DNA from 3 places in the Streptomyces sp. NPDC051364 genome. Region 1 is predicted to be linked to each of the others. Evidence: riboswitches for the same ligand, from Rfam matches in the RefSeq annotation. Region 1 holds a riboswitch; each other region holds the start of a gene.

The links. A riboswitch is a leader RNA that binds a small molecule or an ion and turns the genes downstream of it on or off. The one in region 1 is predicted to bind cobalamin.
Region 2: linked by a shared signal. The riboswitch ahead of AB0M76_RS02245 (CbtB-domain containing protein) and the one ahead of AB0M76_RS25630 (cobalamin biosynthesis protein) in region 1 are both predicted to bind cobalamin.
Region 3: linked by a shared signal. The riboswitch ahead of cobN (cobaltochelatase subunit CobN) and the one ahead of AB0M76_RS25630 (cobalamin biosynthesis protein) in region 1 are both predicted to bind cobalamin.

The regions. Positions count from the first base shown of each region.
Region 1 is NZ_JBFBAH010000013.1:55,817-62,535, reverse strand. It holds gene AB0M76_RS25635 (cobyric acid synthase) at 1-1,180, opposite strand, end outside; gene AB0M76_RS25630 (cobalamin biosynthesis protein) at 1,192-2,151, opposite strand; cobalamin riboswitch at 2,190-2,341, opposite strand; gene AB0M76_RS25625 (hypothetical protein) at 2,456-2,677, opposite strand; gene AB0M76_RS25620 (inorganic phosphate transporter) at 2,706-3,977, opposite strand; gene AB0M76_RS25615 (alpha/beta fold hydrolase) at 4,331-5,461, shown strand; gene AB0M76_RS25610 (hypothetical protein) at 5,669-6,719, shown strand, end outside.
Region 2 is NZ_JBFBAH010000001.1:460,257-466,975, forward strand. It holds gene AB0M76_RS02230 (hypothetical protein) at 4-648, opposite strand; gene AB0M76_RS02235 (hypothetical protein) at 697-942, opposite strand; gene AB0M76_RS02240 (CbtA family protein) at 964-1,719, opposite strand; gene AB0M76_RS02245 (CbtB-domain containing protein) at 1,750-1,962, opposite strand; cobalamin riboswitch at 1,999-2,148, opposite strand; gene AB0M76_RS02250 (histidine phosphatase family protein) at 2,183-2,605, shown strand; gene pucL (factor-independent urate hydroxylase) at 2,702-3,619, opposite strand; gene AB0M76_RS02260 (aspartate aminotransferase family protein) at 3,874-5,226, opposite strand; gene AB0M76_RS02265 (ATP-binding cassette domain-containing protein) at 5,428-6,444, shown strand; gene AB0M76_RS02270 (ABC transporter permease) at 6,441-6,719, shown strand, end outside.
Region 3 is NZ_JBFBAH010000002.1:45,701-52,419, forward strand. It holds gene cobN (cobaltochelatase subunit CobN) at 1-3,497, opposite strand, end outside; cobalamin riboswitch at 3,530-3,671, opposite strand; gene cobG (precorrin-3B synthase) at 3,866-5,167, shown strand; gene AB0M76_RS04115 (precorrin-8X methylmutase) at 5,164-5,811, shown strand; gene AB0M76_RS04120 (precorrin-2 C(20)-methyltransferase) at 5,808-6,719, shown strand, end outside.

The DNA.
Region 1 (6,719 bases):
CCGTCACCGGCTCGCCCAGCGCCGCACCCTCCGGGCGCGCCAGGGTCTTCTCCCGCTCGAAGCGGATCCGTACCGGCAGCAGGCCGAGCCCGTCCACCGAGCCCGCCCTGGACTCGACCTCGTCCTCGATGTGCTCGCCGAGCACCTGGAAGCCGCCGCAGATGCCCAGCACCGGCCGGCCCTCCGCGGCCCGCCGCACCAGTGCATCGGCGAGGCCGCGCTCGCGCAGCCACTCGAGCGCCTTCACCGTGCCCCGGGTGCCCGGAACCACCACCAGGTCCGCGTCGACCAGCTCCTCGGCCCGGTCCACGAACCGCACCACGACCCCCGGCTCCGCCGCGAGCGCGTCGACATCCGTGAAGTTCGACATCAGCGGCACCGCGCACACCGCGACCCGCAGGACGTCCTCGCCTACCGGCGGCGCCACGACCGACTCGCGCACCGCGCCCCGCAGCGAGACCCGGAGCCCGTCCTCCTCGTCGATGCCCAGCCCGTGCTGGAACGGCAGCACGCCGTACGTCGCCCGGCCGGTCAGGGAACGCAGCATCTCCATGCCCGGCTCCAGCAGCGACACGTCGCCGCGGAACTTGTTCACCATGTATCCGGCGATCAGCGACTGGTCCTGCGGCGACAGCAGCGCCGTCGTCCCGAAGAACGAGGCGAAGACCCCGCCCCGGTCGATGTCTCCGACCACGACCACCGGGAACCGTGCGGCCCGCGCGATGCCCATGTTCACGATGTCGGTCCGGCGCAGGTTGATCTCGGCCGGACTGCCCGCCCCCTCGCAGATCACGGCGTCATACGTGCCCCGCAGCTGCTCCAGGCAGTCCGTGACGACCCCGAGAAGCTGCTCCTGCCTGCCCCCGTGGTAGCCCCGGGCACTCATCTCGCCCACCGGCTTGCCCAGCAGCACCACCTGGCTGCTGCGGTCGCTGCCGGGCTTGAGCAGCACCGGGTTCATCAGCGCCGTAGGCTCCACGCACGCCGCCTGCGCCTGCATCGCCTGCGCCCGCCCGATCTCGGCGCCCTCGCGCGTCACGAACGAGTTCAGCGACATGTTCTGGGCCTTGAACGGCGCCACCTTCACGCCCTGCCGGGCCAGCCAGCGGCAGATGCCCGCCGTGACCACGCTCTTGCCCGCGTCCGATGTCGTACCGGCGACGAGGAGTCCCCCGCCCAGCTTTCCGCCGCTCACGGGCGTCCCCTCCCAGCAACACGTGACACCGCACAGCGCAGTGCCACACAAGCCCCCAGCGCCAGCCACGTCACCTGCCGTGACAGCCGCACCGCCCGTTCGATGTCCGCGACCTGCACCGGCCGCCCCGACTCGCCGTTCAGTACGGCCCGGTGCTCGACCCGTCCCGCGTACGCCAGAGTGCCCCCCAGCCGTACGCCGAGGGCCCCGGCGAACGAGGCCTCCACCGGGCCGGCGTTCGGGCTCGGGTGCTTCGCGGCGTCCGCACGCCAGGCCCGTACGGCTCCCCGCCGGTCGGGTCCGGCCAGTACGGCGGCCAGCGCGGTCAGCCGGGCGCCCGGCCAGCCCGCGAGGTCGTCGAGCCGGGCCGAGGCCCAGCCGTAGCGCAGGTGGCGCGGCGACTTGTGGCCCACCATCGCGTCCAGGGTGTTCACGGCGCGGAAGGCCAGCAGCCCGGGGACACCGGCGGCGGCGCCCCACACCAGGGCCCCGACCACCGCGTCGGAGGTGTTCTCGGCGACCGACTCCACGACGGCGCGGGCCATCTGTTGCTCGTCCAGGGCCTGCGGGTCCCGCCCGCACAGGTGCGGCAGCCGCTCCCGGGCCACCTCGGCGTCCCCGGCGGCGAGCGCGCCGCCGATGGCGCGGGCCTCACGGCCCAGGGAGGTGCCGCCGACGACGGCCCAGGTGGCCGCTGCGGTCAGGGCGATACGGGCGGCTGCGGGCCGGGAGCGCACGGCGCGGGCGCCCAGCGCGCCGACGGCGGCCGCGCCCCCGGCGCACACGAGGGTGTGGAGGAGGCCCCGGGCGCGGTCGTCGCGCCACAGGGCGCCTTCGACAGCGGCGGCTGCTCGTCCGAAGGCGGCCACGGGGTGCCCTCGGCGCGGATCACCGAGGATCCGGTCGCCGATCAGGCCCGCCGTGGCGCCGTACGCGAAGACGCGATCGGCACGCATGGTGGCAGGTATGTCCTCACTCAGGGTCCGCGCCCTGGTTCGACGTGTCCGGCGGTGGGAGTTCCTGGCTCCCGGGGCGCACGTGCCGCGTGCTCCCCGGTGACAGTGGCGGGACCGCGCCGGATTCGCACCGGACTTCCTCTCCATGCCGCCGTATTGGCTCGGGCAGTCCACCACGCACCGCGAAGGCCCGTCAACTCGCCGTTGACCTGCGGCGAGGCAGGTCACCACGCCGGGCCTCAGGTACGGGAAAGCTCCCCCCGGGAAGCCCGGAGGGAGCTTTTGTGTGCCGTGCCCGAATCGGTCAGCTGACGATCAGGTAGATGCCGTACGCCACGGCCGCCGCGACGAGCGCGAAGCAGGCGTACGCGCCGCTGCGGGCCAGGGTGGCGGTGCCGCCCTGCTCGGTGGCGGTCTCGTGCTTGGAGAGGCCCACCAGGCCCAGGGTGAACAGGGCCACGAGCGCGACGGTGGCGGAGAGGCTGACCCCGAAGACGGAGCCGAGTGCTGCCCAGTCGATCTTCATACTGCGGATTCCTCTGTCGTTCTCGGGGTCAGACCGCGGCTGCGGGGGCCGCAGGCGCAGTCGGGGCGGCCGCCGGGATGGTGGCCTTCAGGTCCTCGTCGGTCACCGCGGCGGTCGTACCGGCGGCGGCCACGGTCGGCGGGACGGTGACGGCTGCCATCGCCGTGGTGACGACACCCGGCTCCTCGGCCGCGGCCGGCTGCACGTCGTTGACGTTGCCGTGGTCGACGACCTGGCGGCGGGAGATGACCCAGATGGCGACGCAGGAGGCGATCAGGAAGAGCGCGACGGCGGCGACGCCGAGGTCACCGGTACGCATGACCAGCTCGGCACCGGAGGCGACGACGGCCGCGGCCGGCAGGGTCAGGCCCCAGGCGATGAACATGCGGGTGGCGGTGGACCAGCGGACCGCACCGCCCTTGCGGCCCAGGCCCGCACCCATGACGGCGCCGGAGCACGCGTGGGTGGTGGAGAGCGAGAAGCCGAGGCTGGAGGAGGCCAGGATGACGCTGGCGGCCGAGGTCTGGGCGGCGAAGCCCTGCTGCGGCTGCAGGTCGGTCAGGCCGCTGCCCATGGTGCGGATGATGCGCCAGCCGCCCAGGGAGGTGCCCAGGGCGATGGCCATGCCGGCGGAGACGATGACCCAGACCGGCGGGTTGGAGCCGGGTGCGAGCGCGCCGCCGGCGACCAGCGCCAGGGTGATGATGCCCATCGTCTTCTGCGCGTCGTTGGTGCCGTGCGCGAGGGAGACGAGTCCGGCCGAGGCGATCTGACCGGCCTTGTAGCCCTTGGCGGAGGTCTTCTTGCCGACGTTCCCGCCCAGCTTGTACGTGACCTTGGCGGCCAGCATCGAGGCCACACCGGCCACGATCGGCGCGGCGACCGCGGGGAGCAGCACCTTGCTGACGAGCGTGCCGCCGTTGACGGCGCCGAGGCCGGCGGAGGCGACGGCCGCGCCGACCAGGCCGCCCATCAGCGCGTGGGAGGAGCTGGAGGGGAGTCCGACCAGCCAGGTGACGAGATTCCAGAGGATCGCGCCGACCAGGGCGGCGAAGATCACTTCTGGCTGGATGCCCTCCTCGTTGACCAGGCCCTTGGAGATCGTCTTGGCGACCTCCACGGACATGAACGCGCCGACGAGGTTGAGCACGGCGGACATGGCCACCGCCGTCTTGGGCTTGAGGGCGCCGGTCGAGATGGTGGTGGCCATCGCGTTGGCTGTGTCGTGGAAACCGTTCGTGAAGTCGAACACGAGAGCGGTGATGATCACGATCCCGAGGAGAAGCGTTATGTGCTCCATTTACCCAGGCTTCTGTTTGACGTCAGTGGCTCGGCGACCGTAGGCAACCTGAGTGAACGGAAGATGAACTGGCGTGGGCGGAGCGGTGTACTGGCCCGTCGTGTCATCGGGACCTTCGTCCTGATTTTGCCGCTGATACCGCGATTAATGCACGTCAAAGCCGGGTGAACGAAAGGATCCGCAGGCGATCAGAGGCCCCTGGACCCACCCTCGAGGGGTCCTGGAAGAGATCTAGATCACTCCTCCGGCCGACCCGCTGCGCCGCTGCGTGATCCCTTCCCGGCCCCGCCCGGCGGTATGCGGAGCATTCCGTTCAGGTGGCCCGCCCGGGCTCGCGCCTCGACACTGGAGCCGTGCGTACCGCCACAGCGACGGCCGCGGTCGTCGCCACCTCCCTCGTCGGTGCCGGTGCAGCCGCGGTCGCGGCCGGCCGGTACGCCGCCGACGCCGCCCTGCGACACGAGCCCGGCCGCCCCCTGCCCGGCGAGGCGCGGCTCAGCGTCCACTCCGCCGGCTCCGGGCGGATCGTGCTGACCCGCTCGCTGGCCTCCCTGCGCCCCGGTACGTACGGACTCACCGCCCCCGGGGTGCACGCCGTGGCCGGGCCCGTCCTCGAGGGAGCCGCGCCCGGTCCGGACACCGTCGTACGCCGGCTCCTCGCCGTCACCCACGGCAGCCTCGAGCCCGGCACCCGGGTCGCCCTCACCCCCCAGGTCCACGCGGGCAACCCACGCACCGCCCTCGGCCTCGACCATGCCGATGTGGACATCCCCGGTGAGCTCGGCGGGCTGCCCGCCTGGTTCGTGCCCGCCGCCCGCGACACCTGGGTGATCACCGTGCACGGGCTCGGCGCCGGCCGCGAGCACCCGATGGTGGTCATGCCCTTCCTGCACCGCCAGCGGATGCCCGTCCTCGACCTCGCCTACCGCGGCGACCTCGGCGCCCCCGCCTCACCGGACGGTCTCGGCCACCTCGGCGAGTCGGAATGGCGGGACGTGGACGCCGCCATCCGCTACGCCCTGCGCTACGGCGCCCGCCGGGTCGTCCTGCACGGCTGGTCCACCGGCGCCGCCATGGCCCTGTACGCCGCGGAGCGCTCGGCCCTCGCCGACCGGATCTCCGGGCTCGTGCTGGACTCGCCGGTGCTCGACTGGCACACCACCCTGCGCGCGCTCGTCGCCGCCCGCCGCACCCCGGCTCCGCTGGTGCCGCTCGCGGTGCGGGCCGCCGAGGGGAGCGCCGGGCTGCGCGCCGACCGCCGGGGGCCCGGGGCGGAACCCGCGGCGCTGCGCGTCCCCGTCCTGATCTTCCACGGTCCGGACGACACGCTCGCCCCCTGGGAGCCCTCCCGCCGGCTCGCCGCCGCCCGCCCCGACCTCGTATCCCTGAAGACCGTCCGCGAAGCCCCGCACGGGGCGATGTGGAACGCCGACCCGGCCGGATACGAGGAAGCCATGAGGCGCTTTCTCACCCCTCTTATGTGAAGGCCGTGTGCCGGACGGGGCAGGGAGGGTGCATTCTCCCTGTATGTCCCCCTGACCACCGGCGATAATGGCTGGTTCCGTTTGGGCTTTCGGCCGGTGACGGGCGAGACTGCTTCCGTGACGTCCCGAAAGCCTGATGAGCAGTTGGCTCGCGACTCCAGACTCCGACTCGTCTCCCCGCGTTCCGTCGCCGCGGCCCGCAAGGCGGTGACCGACCGACGCGCCCGTACCGCCTCCCGGCCCCCGGCGGGTACCCCGGCCACGGCCGAACTCGCGAACCGGGCCCGGGCCTCGCTCGCCGACGCCGTACGGCTCGCCCGCTGGGCCGAGCTCAACCTCGGTGCCAGCGGCGGAGGCCGACCCGCCCCGGCGGGAGCGCTGCCCGCCCCCGATGTGGAACGGGCCGCCGCTGAACTGAACCTGACACCGGGGCAGATCCGGGTCGGCTGGGACCGCTCCCGGCTGGCCGGCCTCGTGGAAGTGCACGGCGGCCACGCCCGGCCCGGCTGGCGGCTGCGCGCCTGGGACCGCGACGACGCCGCCGTACTGCGCGGCTGGGTCGCCCTGTTCGACGCCTGGTCGCTGGTCCACCCGGCCCCCGCCGACATCGCGCCCGCGGTCGTCGCCGAGGTGGTCGAGGCCATGCCCCAACTGCTGTCCCTGCTCCAGCTGTCCGCCGGTCCCGTGACCGTGCCGGACCTGCTGGACCTGCTCGGCCAGCGGGTCACCGAACTGCGCGACGAGCGGTGCGAGGTCCCCTACGACGTCCCGGCGCGCGAGACTTCGCCGTCTGACGGGACGGCAGCCACCGCCGACGCCGAGGCGGCCGGCCCCGTGGCGGCCGTCGCGGTCGCGGACGCCGCCACCGCCACCGCCACCGCCCACGCGGCGCCCGTCCCGCTCGCCCGGCTGCTGCGCTGGGCGCTCGGCGGACTCGCCGCCGTCGACGCCGTCACCCTCGGTCCCGCGCAGGCCGCGCTCACCCCGCTCGGCAGCTGGGCCGTCTGGGTCAAGCTCGAACAGATCTGCGTCGCCGCGCAGAGCCCCGCCGGGAACATCGAGCAGTCCGCCGCCGCGATGCTGCACGGCTGCGCCCGGCTCACCCCGGGACCGGCCCGCGCCGAGTACCAGGCCTGGCTCGCCGCCCGGCCCGTCGGCCACGCCGTCAGCGAGCTGCTGCACGCCGCCCGCGGCGAGGACGCCCTGCTGCGCGGCCTGGCCTTCGAGGCCCTGCGCGTGGTCGGCGCCCCGGCCGAAC
Region 2 (6,719 bases), on a different contig from region 1:
CGGCTACTGCGGCCGCGCAGCGCCGTCGGGGTCGTTGAGGATCAGCTCGGCCAACCTCAGCAGACGCCGGAAGTGCGTGCATGCCGCGTCGTGCGGGGATGGCAGCGAGGCCCAGCGGCGCAATTCCGGCAGACACTCCTCGACCGCATCCAGCCGGTACCGGTCCAGACGGCCGCCGGCCATCAGGTACAAGAGGACGTGCCCGCACACCACGATGTCGAGGCCGGCCGCCCCGGTGGCCCCCGGCGGCAGTTCGGGAACCGGCCCGGCGTGAGCGCGCCAGAGCCGGGCGACCTCGTGGACCGCCGCCCGATGCCCGTCGGGCCCGGGCCAGCGGGGCCCCCGAAAGAACTCCGTGTCGGCGGCCGAGGGACGCTGCCGGTGCAGGATCCGCTTCTCCTCGCGCCGCCGCTCGGCGAACGCGGCCCGCTCGGCAATCCCCGCGTCCCGGCTCGACTCGAGCTTCTTCAGCGCCCGCAGCAGCGCGTCCCCGTCCCGGTCCAGGTCCCCGACGGTGCCGAGGTAGGACCAGGTCGCCTGGAACCCGAAGGGCTTGAACAGGACGACGGCGCTGCGCAATGCGCTCCGCCGGCGGGCGTGCGGCAGCGTGTGGTCCCGCACCCGGCGGGCGTACACGCTGAAGCTCATGGACCCGACCCTGTGAGTCCGGGGCGGCGCACCCGGGGCCGGGGAGGGTCAGACGAGGACGAAAACGATCGCCGCCGCCCCCATGAGGGCGGCGGCGAGGTGGATGGCCGGGTGGCCGTAGTCGCCGAACCAGAGGTGGCGGGCCAGGCCGCCGAGGGCGGCCAGGGCCGTGATGATGCCGACCTGGGCCAGCAGCGTGGCGGCGGTGAAAGGGGCCAGGAGCAGCAGAACGGTGTTGAGCCAGAACGGGACGGCGCCCGTCCAGCCGCGCCATTCCCAGATCGCCGTCTGCATGTACTACCGGCCCCCTCATCGTCAGCTCGCGGGCTGTACAGCCTCCTGGGGTGCGGCGGCCGGGGCAAGGGCCCGTTCGGCAAGAAAACCGAAGGCCAGGCCGAAAGTCGTCCACATCGCGACCTGGATGGCCACGGTCGCGAGGCGGAACTGCCAGATCAGGGCGGCCGGGAAGTCCGCCGGGACCTCGTTGATGCCGGGCAGGGCCGCGTAGGCGATGGCGACCACCGCGACGAAGCCGACCGAGGCGACGATCGAGGCGTTCCAGTTCCCGAGCTTGGGCGCCAGGCGCCGGCCCAGGATGAGCGCGCCCGCCGACAGCAGCGCGCTCAACGCGATCATCAGGATGTAGAGGGTGGTCCTCCGGACGACGGTGTCGGGGTCCCCGACGGCCGGCGGGTTGGACGGGTACTTGAGGAACGGCACCAGGTTGAAGGCGACGAACAGGCCGCCCGAGACCAGCAGGGCCGTGGCCCGAGGGCCGAAGCGGCCGATCCGGCCCAGGGCGTAGCAGAACACGAGCGCGGCGATCCCGCCGAGCGCGATCCCGTACAGGAGCGTGCCGGTGCCAAGGCCTGCCGTGGCCTGGAGGGCCCGGCTGACCGGGGCCGCCTCCTCGCCGTGCTCGTGGGCGGCGTGGCCCGCCTCCTCGATGGCGATCGCCGCGTCGACCTTGGCCTCACCGAGGACGTACGCGACGAGGAACGCCGCCACGCCGGCGAGCAGTCCGGCCAGCATGCCCCGCACCAGCAGGACGCGGGGGGAGATGGAGTTCATGGTTCGGTTCTTCCCTTGCCGAGGCGGAGATCAGTGGCAGGGGAAGCCGAGGAGGTGGCGACCGTCGTGCATCCACTCGTGGACGGTGTCGCCCTCGAAGAGCGCGGTGGCGCCCTGCTCGGCACCGACGAGGTAGAGCAGGACCAGCATCAGGACGCCGACGAACAGGGCCCAGGGGGCGAGCGCGGAGAGCGAGATCGGGGTGACGGCAGGGGCCGTCGTGGGCACGGCGGAGTGAGCCATGGCAGAACCTCCAGAGGGAACACGCGTCCCGGTCAGTGGTGCTAGCGACGACATGGCGGGTCTGACTTCTCCTCCCCCTCCGGGAGGATTCACAGTGGCGCGACCGTGCCGGATTTTCACCGGTACTTCCGTCATACCGTCGTCTTTTTTAGGTTGTCGTCCGAGACCGTACCGCGTTTACGCTCCCCTTATGAAGAGCGACGTAGTACGAGTTCAGTTCGTGAGACGTCCATTCGAGGACGCCTCACGACAGGTGCGCTTCGGCCACGGCGACCCCTGCCCGCAGTACGCGGGCCTGCAGGGCCCGGACACGGGGGAGTGGGCCGGGCGGACCCTGGACGAGGTCGCCGCCGAGGATCCGGCCGCCGTCCGGAGCTGGCTGGCGGACCCCGACTACGCGCCGCCCGGCGGGGAGTCCGTCACCGCGCTGATCGCCCGCGTCGGCGCCGCCCTCGCCGCCCTGCCCACCGGCACGCATCGCGCCGTGGTCGACCAGGCCGTCGTCCGGGCGGCCGTCGTGTCCGCGCTGGAGCTGCCGGCCGCCGCTTTCTGGCGCCTCGACGTACGGCCGGACACGGTGACCAGCCTCACCGGGCGGCTGGGGCGGTGGAACCTTCAGCTCGGACAGCCGGTCGGGAAGTAGCCGGAGCAGAACGGGCCGCAGGCAGCAGAACGGCCCGGACCCCGCGACGCGGTCCGGGCCGAACGTATGCGGGAGCCGTTACGCGACTTACGCGACTCAGGCGACGATCCAGTCGCTCGTCGCGATCACCGGCTGCACGCCGTCGCGGTGCACGGTGCCCTCGATCAGGCCGTACATCCGGTCCGCCGCGAAGTAGACCTCGTTGTCGTTCTTGAGGCCGAAGGGCTCCAGGTCGACGAGGAAGTGGTGCTTGTTGGGGAGGTTCAGGCGTACCTCGTTGACCCGCGGGCAGTGGTCGAGCACCCGCTCGGCCATCTGGTTGAGGGTCTGCTGCAGCGAGTACGAGTAGGTCTCGGCGAACGCTTCCAGCATGTTCTTGCGGACCTTCTTGTACGACTGGTCCCAGTCGTACGCGGAGTCGTCCGCGGCCAGCGCCGAGTGCGCCCAGCGCGCGGTGACCTTGGTCGCCAGGATGCGGTCGTACGCCTCCTTGAGCGTCGTGTACTTGTCCTTGATGTAGCCGTGGAACTCGGAGTTGGTCGAGTTCATCACCGTCAGGTCCTTCAGACCCGAGATGACCTGCAGGCCGGTCGTCTCGCTGTACGTGATCTGCGCGGTGCGCACCTCCTGGCCCTTGCGGACGAAGGAGTGCTGCTCCTTGCGCGTCGGGACCGGGATCCGCTCCCAGACGTACTCCTCGATCCGGATCTGCGCCTCGCGGATCGGCGACTGGGAGGAGACGAAGTGCTTCGCGAGCAGGATGCCGAAGGCCTCGGGGGAGGCGATCCCGTGCTCCTTGCCGAAGGCGTACACCGTGTTCTTGGTGGTGTCCGTGGGCAGGCAGTTGGCGTTGTCGCCGGTCAGGTGGACGTCGCGGAACTCGCCGCGGAGCGCGACCGAGACGTTGAGGTCGCGGATCTCGTGCCAAGACCCGTCGCCGCCCTTGCGGGTGACCTTGACGATGCGGTTCTCGGCCTTGCCGTACTGGTTCTGCGCCAGGACGTGCTTGCTCATGGTGTCTTCCTTCGGTGCCTCGGGAACACGGAGTCCGGTGGTCTGGATCCCGTACGCCCGGCGTCCAGCGCCGCCCCCGACCGCAGGACGTCCCGCTCCCCGCCGTTCGGCCCCGAGGGGCCGCCCCGGGACTGACGTGCATCCCGGTCCGTAGGTGCTGCTTCGGATTGCAACATGCGCGAACGGCGTTGTTACCCGTACAGATCGTCCGAACACCGGCACCCACGGCTTGGGCGACCGCACAGCGCAGCAGGTCAGACGGTGTGCGTATCCGCGACCGACAGCGCCTCGTCGAGGATCGCGAGGCCCTTGGCCACGTCCTGCGGGCCGATGTTGCAGGGCGGGGCGATGTGGATGCGGTTGCCGGCGGTCAGCGGCCACAGCCCGCCCTTCTTGCAGGCGGCGGCGAACTCGGCCATCGGCGCGTTGTCCGCCCCGGAGGCGTTGTACGGGACGAGCGGCTCGCGCGTCTGCCGGTCCCGTACGAGCTCCAGGGCCCAGAACGTGCCCAGACCGCGGACCTCCCCGACCGACGGGTGCTTCTCGGCGAGGGCGCGCAGGCCCGGCCCCAGCAGCTCCGCGCCGGTGCGGGCGGACTGCTCGACGATGCCCTCCTCCTCCATGACGTTGATCGTCGCCACGGCGGCTCCGCAGGCCAGCACGTGCCCGGAGTACGTCAGCCCGCCCGGGTAGGGCCGGCGGGCGAAGGTCTCGGCGATGGCGGCCGAGATGGCGACCCCGCCGAGTGGGACGTATCCGCTGGTCACGCCCTTGGCGAAGCAGATCAGGTCGGGGGTGACGCCCCAGTGCTCGGAGGCGAACCACCGCCCGGTCCGGCCGAAGCCGACCATGATCTCGTCGAGGATGAAGACGATGCCGAAGCGGTCGCAGAGCTCACGCACGCCCGCCAGGTAGCCGTCCGGGTGCACGAGCACGCCCGGGGCGCCGCCGACGGTCTCCAGGATGATCGCGGCGATGGACTGCGGGCCTTCGAAGACGATGGTGTCCTCGAGGTGGCGCAGGGCGCGCTCGCACTCCTCGGCCTCGGTGGCCGCGTAGAAGGGCGAGCGGTAGGCGAAGGGCCCCCAGAAGTGCACGACACCGGCGGTCGCGCTGTCGTTGCCGAAGCGGCGGGCGTCACCGGTCAGGTTGATCGCGGTGGACGTGGCCCCGTGGTACGAGCGGTACGCGGACAGCACCTTGGGCCGGCCGGTGTGCAGCCGGGCCATCCGTACGGCGTTCTCGACGGCCTCGGCGCCCGCGTTGGTGAAGAAGATCTTGTCGAGGTCGCCCGGGGTGCGCTCGGCGATCAGCCGGGCCGCTTCCGAGCGGACGTCGACGGCGAAGCCGGGCGCGACGGTGCAGAGCTTGGCCGCCTGCTCCTGGATGGCCGCCGTCACCTTGGGGTGCTGGTAGCCGATGTTGGTGTAGACGAGGGCGCTCGAGAAGTCGAGGTAGCGGTTGCCCTGGTAGTCCCAGAAGTACGAGCCCTCGGCCCCGGCCACGGCGAGCGGGTCGATGAGCTCCTGCGCCGACCAGGAATGGAAAACATGCTTCCGGTCGGCGTCTTTCACGGCGGCGAGCGCGTCGGCGGCTTCTGCGTTCATATCCCGAGCGTAGTTGTCCACGATGCGGACCCCGGGGAGGGTCGGTACCCCGTGCGCCATCCGGTGCGGGCGGTGTTTCACGTGAAACACCGCCCCGGTCCGGCCTGTCAGCGGCCTGTCAGCGGTTGCTCAAGAGGGTGTCAGCGGGGGCGTTCATGGTGACGGCGTCAGGAAGACGCGACCACGGAACGGGCGAGCGACATGACCTCAAACTCTGGCCGGCCGGCCATCACGGCCACCGGGCTGCGCAAGGCGTACGGGGACAAGACCGTCCTCGACGGAATCGACCTGAACGTCCCGGCGGGGACGATCTTCTCGCTGCTCGGCCCGAACGGGGCCGGCAAGACCACCACCGTGCAGATCCTGTCCACCCTGATCGGTGCCGACGCCGGGCACGTGCGGATCGCCGGGTACGACCTGGCCACGCACCCCGACGCCGTACGGGCGGCCATCGGTGTCACCGGGCAGTTCTCGGCGGTGGACAAGCTGCTCACCGCCGAGGAGAACCTGCTCCTGATGGCCGACCTGCGCCACCTCGGCAAGGCCGAGGGCCGCCGGCGGGCCGCCGAACTGCTGGAGGCCTTCGACCTCGTCGACGTGGCCCGGGAAGTGGCGCTCACGTTCTCCGGCGGCATGCTGCGGCGCCTCGACCTGGCGATGACCCTGATGGGCAGCCCGCAGATCATCTTCCTCGACGAGCCGACCACCGGCCTCGACCCCCGCAGCCGCCGCGCGATGTGGCAGATCATCCGCGATCTCGTCGCCGACGGCGTCACCATCTTCCTCACCACCCAGTACCTGGAAGAGGCCGACCAGCTCGCCGACCGCATCGCCGTCCTCGACCACGGGAAGCTGGTCGCCGAGGGAACCGCGCACGAGCTCAAACGGCTGGTCCCCGGCGGGAACATCAACCTCCAGTTCGCCGAGGCCGGCGCTTACGAGCGCGCCGCCCGCACCTTCGGCGAGGCGTCCCGCGACGCGGACGCGCTCACCCTCCAGGTCCCGAGCGACGGCGGCGTGCGGTCGCTGCGGGCGCTGCTCGACCGGCTCGATGCCGAGTCCATCGAGGTCAGCGGCCTGACCGTGCACACCCCCGACCTCGACGACGTCTTCCTCGCCCTGACCGGGCGGCCCGTCACGCCCGTCACGCCCGTCGCCCCCGCCGCCCCCGTCGCCCCCGCCACCCCCGTTCAGACCGCCAAGGAGTCCGTACGATGAGCACCTTCACCGGCCCCGCGCCTGCCCCCGCCGCCACCCCCGCCCCGCTGCGCGACGCGGCCACGATGCTGCGCCGCAACCTCAAGCACGCGCTGCGCTACCCCGGGCTCTCCCTCGGCACCATGGCCGTGCCCGTCATCTTCCTGCTGCTCTTCGTCTACGTCCTCGGCCGGCCGCTCGCCGCCGGCATCGGAACCGGCACCGCCTACATCAACTACCTGGTCCCCGGCATCCTCCTGATGACCGTGACCGCCGCCTCCACGTCCACGGCGGTG
Region 3 (6,719 bases), on a different contig from region 1:
AGGCGTTCCGCGATGCCGTGCAGGGCCCAGGGGTTGGCCTCCTCCAGGAAGGCGCGGTTCGTCGGGTCCAGCACGTAGGTTTCCGTGAGCTTGTCGTACATCCAGTCCGCGACCACGCCCGTCGTGGCGTCGTAGCCGAAGAGGTAGTCCACCGTCGCCGCCAGCTCGAAGGCGCCCTTGTAGCCGTGGCGGCGCATCGCCTCGATCCACTTGGGGTTGACCACGCGGGCGCGGAAGACGCGGGACGTCTCCTCGACCAGGGTGCGGGTCTTGACCGTCTCCGGGCGGGTGGAGTCGCCGATGTACGCCTCCGGGGCCGTGCCGCGCAGGGCGCGGACCGTGGCCACCATGCCGCCGTGGTACTGGAAGTAGTCGTCCGAGTCGGCGATGTCGTGCTCGCGGGTGTCCGTGTTCTTCGCGGCCACCGTGATCCGCTTGTACGCGGTCTCCATCTCGGCGCGGGCCGGGCGGCCTTCCAGGCCGCGGCCGTACGCGTAGCCGCCCCACACCGTGTAGACCTCCGCGAGGTCGGCGTCCGTACGCCAGTCGCGGGAGTCGATCAGCTGGAGGATGCCGGCGCCGTACGTGCCCGGGCGCGAGCCGAAGATACGGGTCGTCGCGCGCCGCTCGTCACCGTGCTCGGCCAGGTCCGCCTGGGCGTGGGCCCGGATGTAGTTCTCCGAGGCGGGCTCGTCCAGGGACGCCGCCAGCCGTACCGCGTCGTCCAGCAGGCCGATCACATGCGGGAACGCGTCCCGGAAGAAGCCCGAGATGCGCAGCGTGACGTCGATGCGCGGGCGGCCCAGCTCCTCGAGCGGGATCGGCTCCAGGCCGGTGACGCGGCGCGAGGCCTCGTCCCAGACCGGGCGGACGCCGAGCAGGGCCAGCGCCTCGGCGACGTCGTCGCCGGAGGTGCGCATCGCGCTCGTGCCCCAGAGGGACAGCCCGACGGAGGCCGGCCACTCGCCGTTGTCCGTGCGGTAGCGGGTGAGGAGGGAGTCGGCCAGGGCCTGGCCCGTCTCCCACGCGAGGCGGGACGGGACGGCCTTCGGGTCCACGGAGTAGAAGTTCCGGCCCGTGGGGAGGACGTTCACCAGGCCCCGGAGGGGGGAGCCCGAGGGGCCCGCCGGGACGAAGCGGCCGTCCAGGGCCGAGACGACGTGGGCGATCTCGTCCGTCGTGCCGGCCAGCCGCGGGACGACCTCCCGGGCCGCGAAGTCCAGTACGGCCGCCACGTCCGCCGAGTGGCCGGCGGCGAGCGAAGCCACCGCCTCCGGGGCCCAGTTCGCGTCCTCCATCGCCTGCACCAGCGCGCGGGCCGCCGCCTCCGCCTCGTCGGCGGTCGTACGGGTGGCCGCGGACTCGTCCAGGCCGAGCGCCTCGCGCAGGCCGGGCAGGGCCGTCGTACCGCCCCAGATCTGACGGGCGCGCAGGATCGCGAGGACCAGGTTGACCCGGGCCTCGCCGGTCGGGGCGCCGCCCAGGACGTGCAGGCCGTCGCGGATCTGGGCGTCCTTGACCTCGCACAGCCAGCCGTCGACGTGCAGCAGGAAGTCGTCGAAGCCCTCGTCGTCCGGGCGCTCCTCCAGACCCAGGTCGTGGTGGAGCTTCGCGGCCTGGATCAGGGTCCAGATCTGGGCGCGGATGGCCGGCAGCTTGGCCGGGTCCATCGCCGAGATCTGCGCGTACTCGTCCAGGTGCTGCTCCAGGCGCGCGATGTCGCCGTACGACTCCGCGCGCGCCATCGGCGGCACCAGGTGGTCGACCAGGGTGGCGTGCACGCGGCGCTTGGCCTGCGTGCCCTCGCCCGGGTCGTTGACCAGGAAGGGGTAGATGAGCGGCAGGTCGCCGAGCGCGGCGTCGGGCGCGCAGGCCGCCGACAGGCCGGCGTTCTTGCCCGGCAGCCACTCCAGGTTGCCGTGCTTGCCCAGGTGGATCATCGCGTCGGCGCCGAAGCCGCCGTCCTCGGCGCGCGCCTGGATCCAGCGGTAAGCGGCCAGGTAGTGGTGCGACGGCGGCAGGTCCGGGTCGTGGTAGATCGCGATCGGGTTCTCGCCGAAACCGCGCGGCGGCTGGATCAGGATGAGCAGGTTCCCGCGGCGCAGGGCCGCGAGGACGATGTCGCCCTCCGGGTTGGCGGAGCGGTCCACGAACATGTTGCCCGGGGCCTCGCCCCAGTGCTGCTCCACGCTGCCCCGCAGCTCGGCGGGGAGCTCGGCGAACCACCGCTTGTAGTCGGCGGCCGGGATGCGGACCGGGTTGCGGGCCAGCTGCTCCTCGGTCAGCCAGTCCTGGTCGTGGCCGCCGGCCTCGATCAGGGCGCGGATCAGCTCGTCGCCGTCGCCGGAGACCAGGCCCGGGATCTCCTCGACGGGGCCGAAGTCGTAGCCGCCCGCGATGAGGGTGCGCAGCAGCTCCACGGCGCTGGCCGGGGTGTCGAGGCCGACCGCGTTGCCGATGCGGGAGTGCTTGGTGGGGTACGCGGAGAGGACGAGCGCGAGCTTCTTGTCGCGCCGCTCGATGTGCCGGAGGCGGGCGTGCCGGACGGCGATGCCGGCGACGCGGGCAGCGCGCTCGGGGTCGGCCACGTAGGCGGGCAGGCCGTCCTCGTCGAGCTCCTTGAAGGAGAACGGGACGGTGATCAGACGGCCGTCGAACTCGGGCACGGCGACCTGCGTCGCGGCGTCGAGCGGGGACAGGCCCTCGTCGCTCTCCTCCCAGGCGCTGCGCGAGCCGGTCAGGCACAGGGCCTGCAGGATCGGGACGCCGAGCGCGGCCAGCGCGCCCGCGTCCCACGACTCGTCGTCGCCGCCCGCCGAGGCGGTGGCGGGCTTGGTGCCGCCGGCCGCGAGGACGGTGGTGACGACCGCGTCAGCCGACTCCAGCGCGGCGATCAGGTCCGGCTCCGGAGCGCGCAGGGAGGACACGTAGAGGGGGAGCGCCTGGGCGTCCTGGGCCTCGATCGCATCGCACAGGGCGTGCACGAAGGCGGTGTTGCCGCTCATCTGGTGGGCGCGGTAGTACAGCACGGCGATCCGCGGACCCTCGGTGGTCCCGGGCGTGCGCTCCAGCGGGCCCCAGGTCGGCGCGGCGGCCGGCGGCTCGAAGCCGTGGCCGGTGAGCAGCACGGTGTCGGAGAGGAACCGGGCCAGCTGGTCCAGGTTGGCGGGGCCGCCGTGGGCGAGGTAGCCGTGCGCCTCGGCCGCGATGCCGATCGGGACCGTGGAGGCCTCCATCAGCTGGGCGTCCGGGGCCTGTTCGCCGGTCAGGACCACCACCGGGCGGGTCTGGGCCGGCGCCAGGAGCAGGTCGAGGCCGTCCTGCCAGGCGCGCAGGCCGCCGAGGAGGCGTACGACGACCAGGTCGACGCCGTCGAGCAGCCCGGGCAGGTCGTCGAGGGGAAGGCGGGACGGGTTCGCGAACCGGTACGGCACGGGGCCGTCCGCGGCGCGGGCGCTGAGCAGATCGGTGTCGGACGTCGACAGCAGCAGGATCATGCGGCGGCAGGCCTTCCTCGGGGTTTCCGCGCCCCGGGCAGTGAGGACAGCGGGAGTTCCTGACTCACCCGGCGGATTGCTCTGCAGGGTTCACAGTGGCGGGACCGCGCCGGATTCGCACCGGGCTTCCTCCCGGCGGGCCATGTGGCTCCGCCGCTGGTCATCTTAGGTGGCGATCTCCCTGACCGGGAGTGGGGGTGGCCCGCGCCCGGGCGCCCGACCGGCGGACCCGCCCCCGCCCCCCGACCCCCCGCGCGCCCCCCCCGCTCCGCGGAGCGCCGAGCCCGCCCGCGCACCACCGCTGCGCGGAGGGGTGGGTGGTGACGGCCACAGGTCGGGGCGGGGGAATCGTGGGTATGCTCGCCGCCATGCCGCCCCAGCCCCCCTCCGCCGCATCGCGGGACGAACCCGTCATACGCGACCGCGGTGACGCCTGCCCCGGTGCGCTGCGGCTGCACGCCGCGGACGACGGGTTCCTGGCCCGGGTCCGGGTACCCGGCGGGATGCTCGACGCGGACGCGGCCTCGCTGCTGGCCGATGCCGCGGAGCGGCTCGGCGACGGGCACATCGACCTCACCTCCCGCGGCAATGCGCAACTGCGCGGCCTCGGGGCGGGCTGCGGCGGCGAACTGCAGTCCGTGCTCGTCCGCGCCGGCCTGCTGCCCGCGCCCACCCACGAGCGCGTCCGCAACATCGTCGCCTCGCCGCTGACCGGCCTCGACCGGCGCGGCCTGCCCGACGTGGCGCCCTGGGTCGCAGAGCTGGACCGGCTGCTGTGCACGAGCGCGCCCGCGGCCGGGCTGTCCGGCCGCTTCCTGTTCGCCCTCGACGACGGCCGCGGCGACGTCACCTCCCTCGCCGCGGACGTGAACCTGGTCGCCCGGGACGCCGACCGAACCCTGCTGTGGACGGCCGATCCGGCGGACGCCCTGCTCGTGGCCGCGGCCGACGCGCCCCGGGCCGCCCTCGTGGCCGCCGCGTACTTCCTCGACGCCGTCCGGGAAGCCGGTACCCGGGCCTGGCGGGTTGCCGAGCTGCCCGCCGAACATGCCCTGCTCTCCGGTGAGTTGGGTGTGCGGCTGGCCGCCGCCGGGATCGAGGCCGCCCTCGTACGGGAAGACGCCCGGCGCTCCCCGGCCCCTGAGCCCGGCATCGTCGAAGGGCCCCACGGCACCGCCGCGCTCAGCGTCCTCGCACCGCTGGGCCGCCTGACCACCGCGCAGTGGCGCCTGCTGGCCGGCCTCACGGGCCGCATCCGCCTGACCCCCTGGCGCGGCATCGTCGTCCCCGGCCTGCCCGCCCGCGCCGCAGCACAAGAGCTGGCCGCCCTCGCCGAGGCCGGGCTGGTCACCGCCCCTGACGACCCCTGGCGGTCCGTCACCGCCTGTACCGGACGCCCCGGTTGCGCCAAATCCCTCGCGGACGTACGCGCCGACGCGCGCGCCGCCGTCACCCGTGCGACCGGCCCCCTGCCCGTGCACTGGTCCGGGTGCGAACGCCGGTGTGGGCACCCCCGCGGTACCGCGTGGGTGGACGTGGTCGCCACACCCACGGGCTACGACCTCTCTGCGGCCGGCCGCACCCCGCGCCGCGGCCTCCAGACCTCCGAACTTCCCGCGGCCCTCGCGGACGCACGCCGCACCACCTCCCACGACGCAGCGAAGAAATGAGCGAGTACACAGTGTTCGAGTACGAGAAGGACGGCGCGGCGATCTACCGCCAGTCCTTTGCCACGATCCGCGCCGAGGCGGACCTCTCCGGGCTGCCCGCCTCCGTCGCCCAGGTCGCGGTACGCATGATTCACGCCTGCGGAATGACCGACCTGCCCCAGGACCTCGGCTACACCCCCGACGTCGTGCTGCGCGCGCGTGCCGCCCTGACCGCCGGCGCGCCGATCCTCTGCGACGTGCAGATGGTCGCCAGCGGGGTCACCCGCAAGCGGCTGCCCGCCGACAACGAGGTGATCTGCACCCTCTCCGACCCGGCCGTGCCCGCCCTCGCCGCGAAGATGGGCACCACGCGCAGCGCCGCCGCCCTCGAAGTCTGGCGCGACCGCGGCCTGCTGGAGGGCTCCGTGATCGCCGTCGGCAACGCGCCGACCGCGCTGTTCCGGCTGCTCGAGATGATCGAGGAGGGCGCCCCGCGCCCCGCCGCCGTCATCGGCGTCCCGGTCGGCTTCATCGGCGCCGCCGAGTCCAAGGACGCGCTCGCCGCCCACGTCTCCGGCCTCGACCACCTGATCGTGCGCGGCCGGCGCGGCGGCAGCGCCATCGCGGCCGCCGCCGTCAACGCGATCGCGAGCGAGGAAGAATGAGCAGCGCAGCCAGCACCGCAGCCCGCACCGGAAAGCTGTACGGCGTCGGGCTCGGCCCCGGCGACCCCTCCCTGATGACCCTCCGGGCCGTCCAGGTCATCGCCGAGGCCGATGTCGTCGCGTACCACAGCGCCCGCCACGGCCGCTCGATCGCCCGCTCGATCGCCGCCGAGCACCTGCGCGCGGACCACGTCGAGGAGCCGCTGGTCTATCCGGTCACCACCGAGACCACCGACCACCCAGGCGGCTACCAGGGGGCGATGGAGGAGTTCTACGAGGAGTCCGCCGCCCGGCTGGCCGCGCACCTGGAGGCCGGCCGGACCGTCGCCGTGCTCGCCGAGGGAGACCCGCTCTTCTACGGCTCGTACATGCACATGCACAAGCGGCTCGCCGACCGCTACGAGGCCGAGGTGATCCCCGGGGTGACGTCGGTGAGCGCCGCCGCCGCCCGGCTCGGCACCCCGCTCGTCGAGGGCGAGGAGGTGCTGACGATCCTGCCCGGCACCCTGCCGGAGGAGGAGCTCACCGCCCGCCTCGCCGCCACGGACTCCGCGGTCGTGATGAAGCTCGGCCGCACCTTCCCCGCCGTGCGCCGGGCCATGGAGGGCAGCGGGCGGCTGGCGGAGGCCCGGTACGTCGAGCGCGCCACCATGGCGGGCGAGCGGACCGGCGTCCTCGCCGACACCGACCCCGACAGCGTCCCGTACTTCGCCGTCGCCGTCGTGCCCAGCCGCATCGGCAACCCTGGCAGCGTGCCGTCCGGGCCCGGCGGGGTCGCCGTCGTCGGCACCGGACCGGCCGGGCCGCTCTGGCTCACCCCCGAGACCCGGCGGGCGCTGGCCGACGCCGAGGTGCTCGTCGGGTACACCACGTACCTGGACCGCGTACCCGTCAAGCCGGGCCAGATC